3 regions of the Sporolactobacillus sp. KGMB 08714 genome follow, and region 1 is predicted to be linked to each of the others. Evidence: riboswitches for the same ligand, from Rfam matches in the RefSeq annotation. Region 1 holds a riboswitch; each other region holds the start of a gene.
What was found. Region 1 has a riboswitch for thiamine pyrophosphate ahead of thiW (energy coupling factor transporter S component ThiW). Riboswitches for the same ligand answer to the same signal wherever they lie in the genome.

Region 1 (3,209 bases):
AGATATCGGTTCCCGTCTCATGATCAGCTCGCGGCGCAGTAAATCCAGCGGCAATGAAATGATCCGGGGTGTTTCCTCAGGCTGGATTTCTCCGCGAAGCGCCCCGTTTTTCAGAATCGTCGTCATGGCTGCCGTCAGCTTACTCTTCGGTCTCGGCTGGTGATCCGGGGCATGGACGCGATTATCGTGCGTTCCATCATCATAAGGCTTCTGATCGTCCGCGCTCCGACTAATTTGAACGGCCTCATATAAGCCTATGCAAGATGTGAGGCATTTTTAACACTTTAGCCTTCCGGAAACCAGCGGTAGAAGTGATGCGTCGGTCCGTGGCCGTGTCCGAGTGACAGGCTGTGCTCAATCGCTCCCTGAATATAGGTCTTGGCCTCGCGGATGGCGTCTGTAAGAGACCGTCCCTCGGCAAGATAGGCCGCAATCGCCGACGATAGGGTGCATCCGGTGCCGTGCGTATTTTTTGTATCTATCCGCTTGCCTGTATACGGATAAAAGCGGGTACCGTCATAAAAAATATCGGTCGGATCTTCCGACAGATGGCCGCCTTTGACGAGGACGCTTTCAGGCCCCATCCGGAAGATCTCTTTTGCGGCCTGCTGCATGTCCTCAATCGTTTCCACCTTGTGGCCGACCAGCCGCTCCGTTTCGAAAAGATTCGGAGTCACAACCGTTGCAAGCGGCAAAAGCCTTTGAATCAGCGTTTCTCTCGCCTCCGGTTTCAATAGATCAAATCCGCTTTTAGATACCATGACGGGATCCAGCACACTGTATTTCGGACCGTATTCCTTCAGCTTGTCTGCAATGGTGCATATTGCGGCGCTGTTGGAGACCATGCCGATTTTAACGGCATCGACCGGAATATCACGGAAGACGGCATCTATCTGCCCGCCGATTATTGCGGGCGAAAGATCCTCGACGTCATCTACACCCAGCGTATTCTGCGCCGTTACGCTGACAATAGCGCTCATACCGTACACACCGAGTGCGGAAAAGGTTTTCAGATCGGCCTGAATGCCTGCCCCTCCGCTTGAATCCGATCCGGCAATCGTCAAAGCCGTTTTCATTTTCCGTCACCTCGCATATATCGGGTAAATTCCGGATGAACGGCCATTATTTTCAGCAGGATGTAAGCGATAAGACTGCCGAAAGTTGTTGCGAGCAGAAAAGGTGCAACAAAAAAAGTAGCCGCTACGTTCTGTCCGAGAATAAATCTGGCAATCGGAAACGAGACAAGCGAACCGATCAATCCTGTTCCGATGACTTCGCCAATGGCGGCAAAAACAGGTTTTTTAAACCAAAGATAGAAAAGTCCTGCCAGGCAGGCGCCGATCATGCTTCCCGGAAAGGCAAAAACAGAGCCTGTTCCAAGCAGGTTGCGCAGCAGTGAGATGGCGAAAGCCGTGCCGACAGCGTAAACGGGGCCGAAAAGAACGGCCGACAGAACATTAATGATATGCTGAACGGGGAAAATTTTGGCCACGCCTATGGGAATATACAGCAAATTGCCGGCAATGACGCCTATCGCGACGAGAAGAGCAGAAAATGTAAGCCTGTACAGCGGTTTCAAAATTCATTCCTCCTTAAAAAAATAAAATAGACCGGAACATCTTTTTTACCTGATCGGGAGGAAACAGAAAAATGCGGGTTATCGGTTTCCGCTGCGCACAGATGTTTGTCTTTTCTTCCCTGTTAAATAAATTAAAAAACGCGGGCCTTAAAAACGCCCGCGCTTGAAGATAGTCTTCCTTTAGGTGCAACTTCCCTCCGCTGGCATCGTCCAGATCAGGTAAAAGGGGTCAAAGACCGTAAGTCTTACTCTCAGCCGGCCGCTCCGGCTCCCCCAGTGCTTAAATGAAATTGTCCTCTCCTGCTGTCATTATAAACTACCACAAGGATGACCGCAATTCAATCGATTTTGCCTTAGAAAAAACGGCGGAAGGAGACAGACCTTGTTTTGTACCTCCCTTTTACTTCTCTGATCTGTATCATTTATTTTTCAGCCCAAGCACGATACGGATATTTGACGGATCGCTGACCATGACCCGGCCGTTTTCTTCCGTTACTGGCGCTCCCATCGCTTTCAGCCGCTCAATGGCAGCGTCCCTTGCCTCAGAACTTGTAAACGCAAGTGTGAAATCTCTCATGCCTGTCTTTTCGCTTTCCGTTGCCGGAATACCTTTGCTTCTCCATGTATTGAGACCAATATGGTGATGGTAGCCCCCTGTAGAAATAAAATCTGCCTGATCGCCAAAGTTTGCGACCAGATCGAAACCCAGCCCCTGACAGTAAAAACGTTCGGATGCCTTCAGATCGGCGACTTGCAGATGAATATGGCCGATGATGGTTTGCTCGGGCATCCCTTCCCACTCTTTGCCGCCCGATTCATTAAGGATCTGTTCATCGAGTGCCTCGGTGGTCATAAAAACTTTGCCGTCGTTCCATTTCCATTGTGCGGCCGGACGATCATGATAAAGTTCGATCCCGTTCCCGTCCGGATCTGCCAGATAAACGGCTTCACTGACCGCGTGATCGGCTCCTCCCTGAAGCGGATAGCCTTCCTTGAGCAGATGGGCCAGAATGAGCGCCAGATCCGCCCGGGAAGGCAGCAAAAGGGCCACATGATAGAGCCCTGCTTTTCTTGGGTTTCCCGGGATCACCGGAATCGGCTGTTCAACGGTGACGAGCGGATCTGTGCCGTTTGCGGTAAAGACAGCCCTTCGCTGTTCCTTTTTGAGTACGCGGAGCCCGAGTATCTTTTGGTAAAATTCAAGTGAACGTTCCAGATTGTTGACGAATAAATAAACTTCGCTTGCGAATGTGTTCGGATAATTGTGAAATGCCATCAAAGCGCGCCCCTTTTTCTAAATAAAATTCATCTTATTACATTATGTAAGCAAAGGATCCCGCTGTCTACAAATTGTTCCTCATGACTTGTACAAAGCCGTGCCGCCGGCCCGTTCGCCGGTGCCGGAGCCCGTTCCGTTCATTTTGCTGCCATACCGGCTTTGCATGCACAGATGGTGTATGGCAACGGATATCTGCCGTCCGACGTTCTGGTTATTGATTCAAAAAGGTCCGCCGCGGGGACCTATCAAAAAAGGACATCTCCCGGTCAAAAAGCTGACCTGAAATGTCCTTGCAGATTCGGGGCCGATCTGTCTGTCCGCGCCGGAAGCGGCCGTTTGCCGCCGTTTAAA
Region 2 (3,209 bases), on a different contig from region 1:
CTTCCAATGCCAGATTGATTGTTTTTAAAGGATCCTCTCCGCACCCGTCCTGAGAACCCATGATGAAGTAAAGAGACAGGGCTCTTCTTAATGCTTCCCGTTCTTTCGTCATGATGACACCCCTTTTCTCTGCGCCGGCCGATATCCTGGTTTCATGGAACCGCGACCTCCTCCAGGTCAGCGTATTTTTGAATTTTTTCTTCGCTAAGCGTGTACAGCTCATCCATCAGCAGCTGGCGGAAAGTTCCCGGCCCCCCGCTTTTTTCACCGGCAATCTGGCCGGCGATCGCATAATTGGCCGAACCGGCAACCGATGCTTCCAGAAAATCGCCTGAAACTGCGGCATAGCCCGCCTGAATCACACCGTTCAGACAGCCTGATCCCGTCATAACGGGAAAGAGCGGATGGCCGTTGTGAACGAGACAGGCCTTTGCCCCGTCCGTGATCGTGTCGGTCTTTCCGGATACGGCAACGACAGTGTGATAGCGCCGGGCCACGCGGACGGCAAGCGGCAGGATATCGCCGCCCGTATCTCCGGCGTCGACGCCCTTCGCTCCCCAGTCTTCCCCGGCAATGGCGGCAATTTCACCGGCATTGCCGCGGAGAATGGCAATGTCCAGCTCATCGAAAAAGTTCCTGACCGTACTCAGGCGAAACGAAGTCGCGCCCGCCCCGACCGGATCAAGGACAATCGGAACGCCGGCCCGGTTCGCTGCATGCCCGGAGATCATCATACTTTCTATTGAATAGGGTGTTAAATTGCCGATGTTCAGTTCAAGTGCATTGCTGCCCGCTGCGATTTCGGCGACCTCCTCATGAGCTTCGGCCATAATCGGCGAAGCGCCGATAGCCAGCGCGCCGTTGGCCGAATCGTTGATCGCCACCCGGTTTGTGATCACATGCAATAACGGATTCTGCCTGCGGACCGCGTTCATTTTTTCAATCAATAAGTCAGGTTCGATCATGAATATCCCCCTCCGTACATCGTTGTTGTTATTTCCGATTCCAATCATCCATGCCGTAGCTCATATCCCAGAAGTTCAGTTCGTAATAACTGCTCTGATAAAAAATATGAAGCATACGCTCCTTCTCATGATCATCCGCGCCGCGGCTTAACTTGTCCCAGATTTTTCTTTCAACCGCCACATTTTTTTCCAGAGCGTCGGAGCTGTATTCCGCAATCCAGTTTTGAAAAATTTCCCGCTTCGGTGCGGCATTTTTCAATCTCTGTCCGATCTCGGAATAAAGCCAGGGGCAAGGCAGCAAAGCAGCCATGGTGCGGCAAAGCCTGCCCTGGCAGACCACACAGTACAAGTGGGCAATATACGCATAAGCAGCAGGTGCGGGACGAAAAGCCGCCCACTCCTCGCCGCCGACTTGCAGATCCGCAAAGAAGCGGCGATGCATCTGCAGCTCCCCTTCCGCCAATCCGACGGCGATATCGGAAAGCGCCGCCACAATCTTCGGATCATCTGCCTGCGCTGCCGCCAGTCCGTGGATCTTGGCAAATTCCCTGACATAATACGCATCCTGTTTCACATAAAAGCGGAATTTATCAAGCGCCAGCGATCCATCCCGAATCTCCTGGACAAAAGGATGGTTGAAGCTTTGTTCCCACAAAGACTGATTGGCCAGTCTTGCTCTTTCTGAAATCTCCACTCTCTAACCTCCCGACTTCAAAATAAGAAACCTGAGTTTAATTGAACGGCATCGTCCGGAGAAGGGGCCGCTCGGCTTTGCTGTTTCGGTCCCGGCGATTTTCGGGCGCAGAAAAAAACCGCTTTCTGACGAAAGCGGCGGATAGATCTATGTAGTTAAATCAAGCATTCTTTATAGATCAAATCGAAACCACTTTCCTACGCCAGCATCGCCTGGATCAGGTTCAAAGGGTCTTGACATTGTCAATCTCAGCAAAAAAGCTCCCCCAGTGGACAACATTATTCAATTAACTTCACCCTATCACAGATGTTTTCACCTGACAAGATTTTAGCTTCCCGCAGGCAGCATAACACATATTTTGTTTCCGGCGGTCAGGCCGCTTCCCTGCGGACCATGAATCTTTGAAATCCCATACCGATAAAATAGACGGCAGATTCAAAACTTGTGATAAAAAAGCTGACCGGCGCGTTCGTATAGTAACCGAGCACCAGTCCGACCCACACCCCGGCAACGGCAAGCAGCGAGGACAAGAGGATCATGCCGAAAATAGACTGCGTATAAAAACGGGCGGCTGCGGCGGGGACCGTCATCAGTGAAAAAACGAGCAGGGCGCCGACGATCTGAACCGTCACGCTGACGGCAATGGACATCAGCAGAAGAAATCCGATTGAAATCCAGCGGATCGGGAGTCCGGCTGCCTGCGCGCCTGTCTGATCAAAAGAATCAAATTTCAGCCAGCGGTAGCCGGCGGCCATCACAAAAATAACCAGTACGGTCAGAGCGATGATCAGCCATACATCCCGCATGTCGATACCTACGACACTCCCGAATAAAATGGTCTGCAAAAAACCCGATTGCGCATTTGAAAGCGACAGGAACAAAATGCCGATCCCAAGAAAGAAACTGAGCACAACGCTGACAGAAGCGTCGCGCCGAAAGATCCTGACGCCAAGCTGCCCGATGCCGAATGCACTGAGCAGCGTGAAGAGCAGCAGCCCGGCAAGCGGGTCGATACCTGTATATACAGCAAAAGAGGCGCCGGCAAAACCAATATGCGAGAACGTGTGCGCAATGAAGGAGAGGTTCCTCGCAATGACAAAGACACCGATCGTTCCGCACATGATCGCAATCAGAGTTCCCGCTATGAACGCATGCTGCATAAAATCATACTGAAACATCGTCGGACCTCCCGAATACATGACAAATTTTCATAGTACAGTCTTCTCCATCCCTGTTTTTCTGAAAGAGGGCTCCGTTTATACAGGCTGCTTTCCCAACCGTTTTTTCCGGTCTCCGGACGGATGAATACCGGCAGGCAAACGATAGACGGAGTTCAGCGTCTGCGCGTCCGGCAGTTCATCCGCACTCACGATGTCGTAGCTCTCGGGAGAGAGAATCATGATCCGGTCCGCGTATTTCTTCACAAGGTGAAGATCATGGCTGATAAAAATGACGGTCAGCTTTTGATCCCGGTTGATTTTCCTGACAAGCTGCATCATCTTTTCCTGCGCGTACGGATCAAGATTGGCCGTTGATTCATCAAGCAGCAG
Region 3 (3,209 bases), on a different contig from region 1:
TGTTGCGGGCGTCCTGTCCGAATGTCGGTTCATCAAGGATGACTGCTTTCGGGTGATTAATCAGTGCCGATGCCACACTCAGCCTCCGCTTCTGACCGACTGAAAGCTGGAACGGATGCTGCAGCCGCTGATCTGCCAACGAAAATTGATCAAGCGCCTCGTTGACCCGGGTGTCGATTTCCCGGCTGTCCAGTTTCTTTAAAACGAGGCTGAGTCCCAGTTCGTCATCGACGCGGTCGGTTACAAACTGATATTCCGGATTCTGGAATACAAAAGCGACGTCGTCACGTGTATGATCGAGATGCCAGCGCACTTTTCCCTGATGACGGAGCAGTCCCATGATTCCTTCAATCATCGTGCTCTTACCGGCGCCGTTCTTGCCGATGACGGCGACCCATTCACCTTGGTAAACGGTCAGATGAGACAGAGAAAATCGGATTTTATGCTGACGGGTCACGGAAAAGTTATCGAGTTCGAGCAGGACATCGTTTTCTGAAGCCGCCTCCCGGTGGCCGGGCCCCTCCCTGATCAATCCCTGCCAGACGCCCGGATGCCAGATTCCGTATTCATCCAGTTCTTTCACATGTGTTTGCAGAATCTCGTCCTTTGCTCCGTCGGCAATGATCTGACCTCTCGGATCGAAAAGGACGACTCTGTCGATCAGATCGAGAACGTGACTGATTTTATGCTCGACAATGAGCAGTGTCCGATCCGCGCCGATCCGGCGCACAGTCTGCCACAGCTGTTCGGTGCCCTGCGGATCAAGCAGCGCGGTCGGTTCATCGAGAAAAAGCACGTCCGGTTCAAGGGCGAGAACGCTCGCTATCGCCAATCTCTGCTTCATTCCTCCGGACATCCGGCTGATCAGCCGATGCGGGCGATCCGGCTCAAGTCCGACCATTTTCAGATAATGCCGAATCAAATCCGGCATTTTTTCGCGGCTGATCCGCTGATTTTCAAGAACAAAGGCAATTTCTTCATCGGCATAAGGCATGCAGAACTGGGTGTCGGGGTCTTGAAAAATAAAGCCCCAGTTTTCCGGAAGTACGAGCTCATCCGCTTTCATCGGCAGTTCGATACTGTTCGGCACGAGCCCGGACAGCACCTGAAGCAATGTTGATTTTCCGCATCCCGAAGGGCCGAGCAGCAGCACCTTTTCCCCTCTTTTGTAATGAAAAGTCAGATCTCTGAAAAACATTTCTTTTTTCTTCGGAAAAGCAAGGCGCAGATTGGTGACTCCCCAGCAGCCGGGACTATTTAAGGGCATCGTAGTCTTCCTTAGACACCGGACGGATGAGATTGGTAACACCGGTCTTCTCCAGAGCTTTAACAAGGATATAGGGGAAGACGCCGGCTAAAAGCGCCGCCCCGATAATACGGAACCCGATGTTCAGAGTCAGGTTCCAGCCCGCGAGATCGGTCAGATAACCGTAAACAAGGTCAATCAGAAAAGACCCTATGGACGCGGCAATGCCGGAAAGAACGGCAACGGAGACTGTGAATTTTCGATAGCGCCACGCGGCGAAAATCAGCTCGGAAAAAATTCCCTGAACCACACCGTAATAAACGTTGATAATGCCGCCGCTTCCTGCGAACAGCATTTCGGCGATCGCGGCGGCAGTTTCCGCAAGAAAGGCGACACCCGGCTTGCGGATCAGCAAAGCGGCGAAAGGTCCGGCAATAAACCAGATGCCGTAGATCAGCGCATCGAGCTGCAGCCCGAGCGACTGCAGCATATCGTACACAGGCCCGAGCAAACGAAAAACAAGGCCGAAAACCAAAGAAACAACAATCGTGACCAGAATATCGGTCAGATTCAACTTGCGACTTTTACTTTTGCTCATCTATTCTTCCTCCTGTCTGCGTTCATCCTGATTTCTTTTCTTTCGGAAGCATCCGCTGCACAGTCAGGGTCGGAGAATGATTGAAAAACACGAAAAACCGCTTTCCTCTGTACGAAAAGAAAGCGGCAGCTGCCTGAATGATTTCAAAACCACTTTCCCACGCTGGTATTATCCAGATCAGGTCCAAGGGTCAGGGCCGTGCCCTTCTCAGCGGAATGCTCCCCTAGTGGACAAACGCATATTCATTTAACACTTTTAACGATACTCCCCCGCCCAATAATGGTCAAGATAAAACATTTATTTAATCATCCGAAAATGCAGTTTCCAAGCCCGATCGAAAATATTTTCATGATTTTTTAATAAAGGTTTCGTATCCTGAAAAAAAGGGAATAAAAAATCATACCCCCTCACCGGATTTTAACTATTTCAGAAACGAAAGGAGGAAATAATTTTCTTGATGCCCCGCTTTGTTTGTGATATTAAAGACAGGAAGAACTGGAAACGGGATCAAAAAATCGAAAAACCTGAGGTGATGTGAGTGAAAACGCTCCGCTTAAATGAATCGATCCGTTTTGGAAAAAACGATCCGTTTGTCCTGATTGCCGGTCCGTGCGTGATTGAAAGTGAAGATCTGGTCCTTAAAACGGCGGACACCATCCGGGAAGTGACCGACCGTCTCGGGATTCCCTTCGTATTTAAATCCTCTTATGATAAAGCCAATCGTTCGTCGATCTATTCCAAACGCGGTCCGGGTCTGGAAAAGGGACTCGAAATTCTGAATAAAGTCAAAGAAAAAATCGGCGTGCCTCTGACGTCGGACATCCATGAGGCCGATCAGGCAGCTCCTGCGGCCGATGTGCTTGATATATTGCAGATTCCCGCTTTTCTCTGCCGTCAGACCGATTTGCTGGTCGCTGCGGCGCGGACCGGGAAAATCATCAATATTAAAAAAGGCCAGTTTCTCGCACCGTGGGACATGAAAAATGTGATCACAAAGCTCGAGAAAGCGGGAAATACAAACATTTTGCTGACGGAACGCGGTGCTTCATTCGGCTACAATAATCTGGTCGTCGACATGCGGTCGCTTCCGACAATGCGCTCGTACGGCTATCCGGTCGTTTTTGATGCGACGCACAGCGTTCAGATTCCCGGCGGAAACGGCATATCGACAGGAGGAAAGCGTGAATTTGTCCCCTACCTTTCACGTGCCGCCGTCGCGGCGGGCGTGGACGCCGTTTTTATGGAAGTACATCCTGATCCGGATCGGGCATGGTCCGACGGGCCGAATATGGTGCCGCTTGAAAGTCTGGAAGAACTATTGAAACCGCTCCTGGAAATCGACGCTGTCGTCCGCAATCTGGATGC

Region 2: it holds a riboswitch for thiamine pyrophosphate, as region 1 does, so the genes downstream of both, tenA (thiaminase II) here and thiW (energy coupling factor transporter S component ThiW) in region 1, are expected to answer to the same signal.
Region 3: it holds a riboswitch for thiamine pyrophosphate, as region 1 does, so the genes downstream of both, Q6A92_RS08380 (ECF transporter S component) here and thiW (energy coupling factor transporter S component ThiW) in region 1, are expected to answer to the same signal.

Annotation. Positions count from the first base shown of each region.
Region 1 is NZ_JAUUBW010000019.1:58,506-61,714, forward strand. Features, by position in the region: gene Q6A92_RS10030 (hypothetical protein) at 1-126, opposite strand, end outside; gene thiD (bifunctional hydroxymethylpyrimidine kinase/phosphomethylpyrimidine kinase) at 285-1,076, opposite strand; gene thiW (energy coupling factor transporter S component ThiW) at 1,073-1,579, opposite strand; TPP riboswitch at 1,754-1,864, opposite strand; gene Q6A92_RS10045 (VOC family protein) at 1,998-2,855, opposite strand; gene Q6A92_RS10050 (methyl-accepting chemotaxis protein) at 3,205-3,209, opposite strand, start outside.
Region 2 is NZ_JAUUBW010000037.1:7,407-10,615, forward strand. Features, by position in the region: gene thiE (thiamine phosphate synthase) at 1-112, opposite strand, end outside; gene thiM (hydroxyethylthiazole kinase) at 153-965, opposite strand; gene tenA (thiaminase II) at 994-1,659, opposite strand; TPP riboswitch at 1,837-1,936, opposite strand; gene Q6A92_RS15270 (metal ABC transporter permease) at 2,031-2,837, opposite strand; gene Q6A92_RS15275 (metal ABC transporter ATP-binding protein) at 2,916-3,209, opposite strand, start outside.
Region 3 is NZ_JAUUBW010000014.1:77,062-80,270, reverse strand. Features, by position in the region: gene Q6A92_RS08385 (ABC transporter ATP-binding protein) at 1-1,267, opposite strand, end outside; gene Q6A92_RS08380 (ECF transporter S component) at 1,254-1,844, opposite strand; TPP riboswitch at 1,982-2,079, opposite strand; gene kdsA (3-deoxy-8-phosphooctulonate synthase) at 2,383-3,209, shown strand, end outside.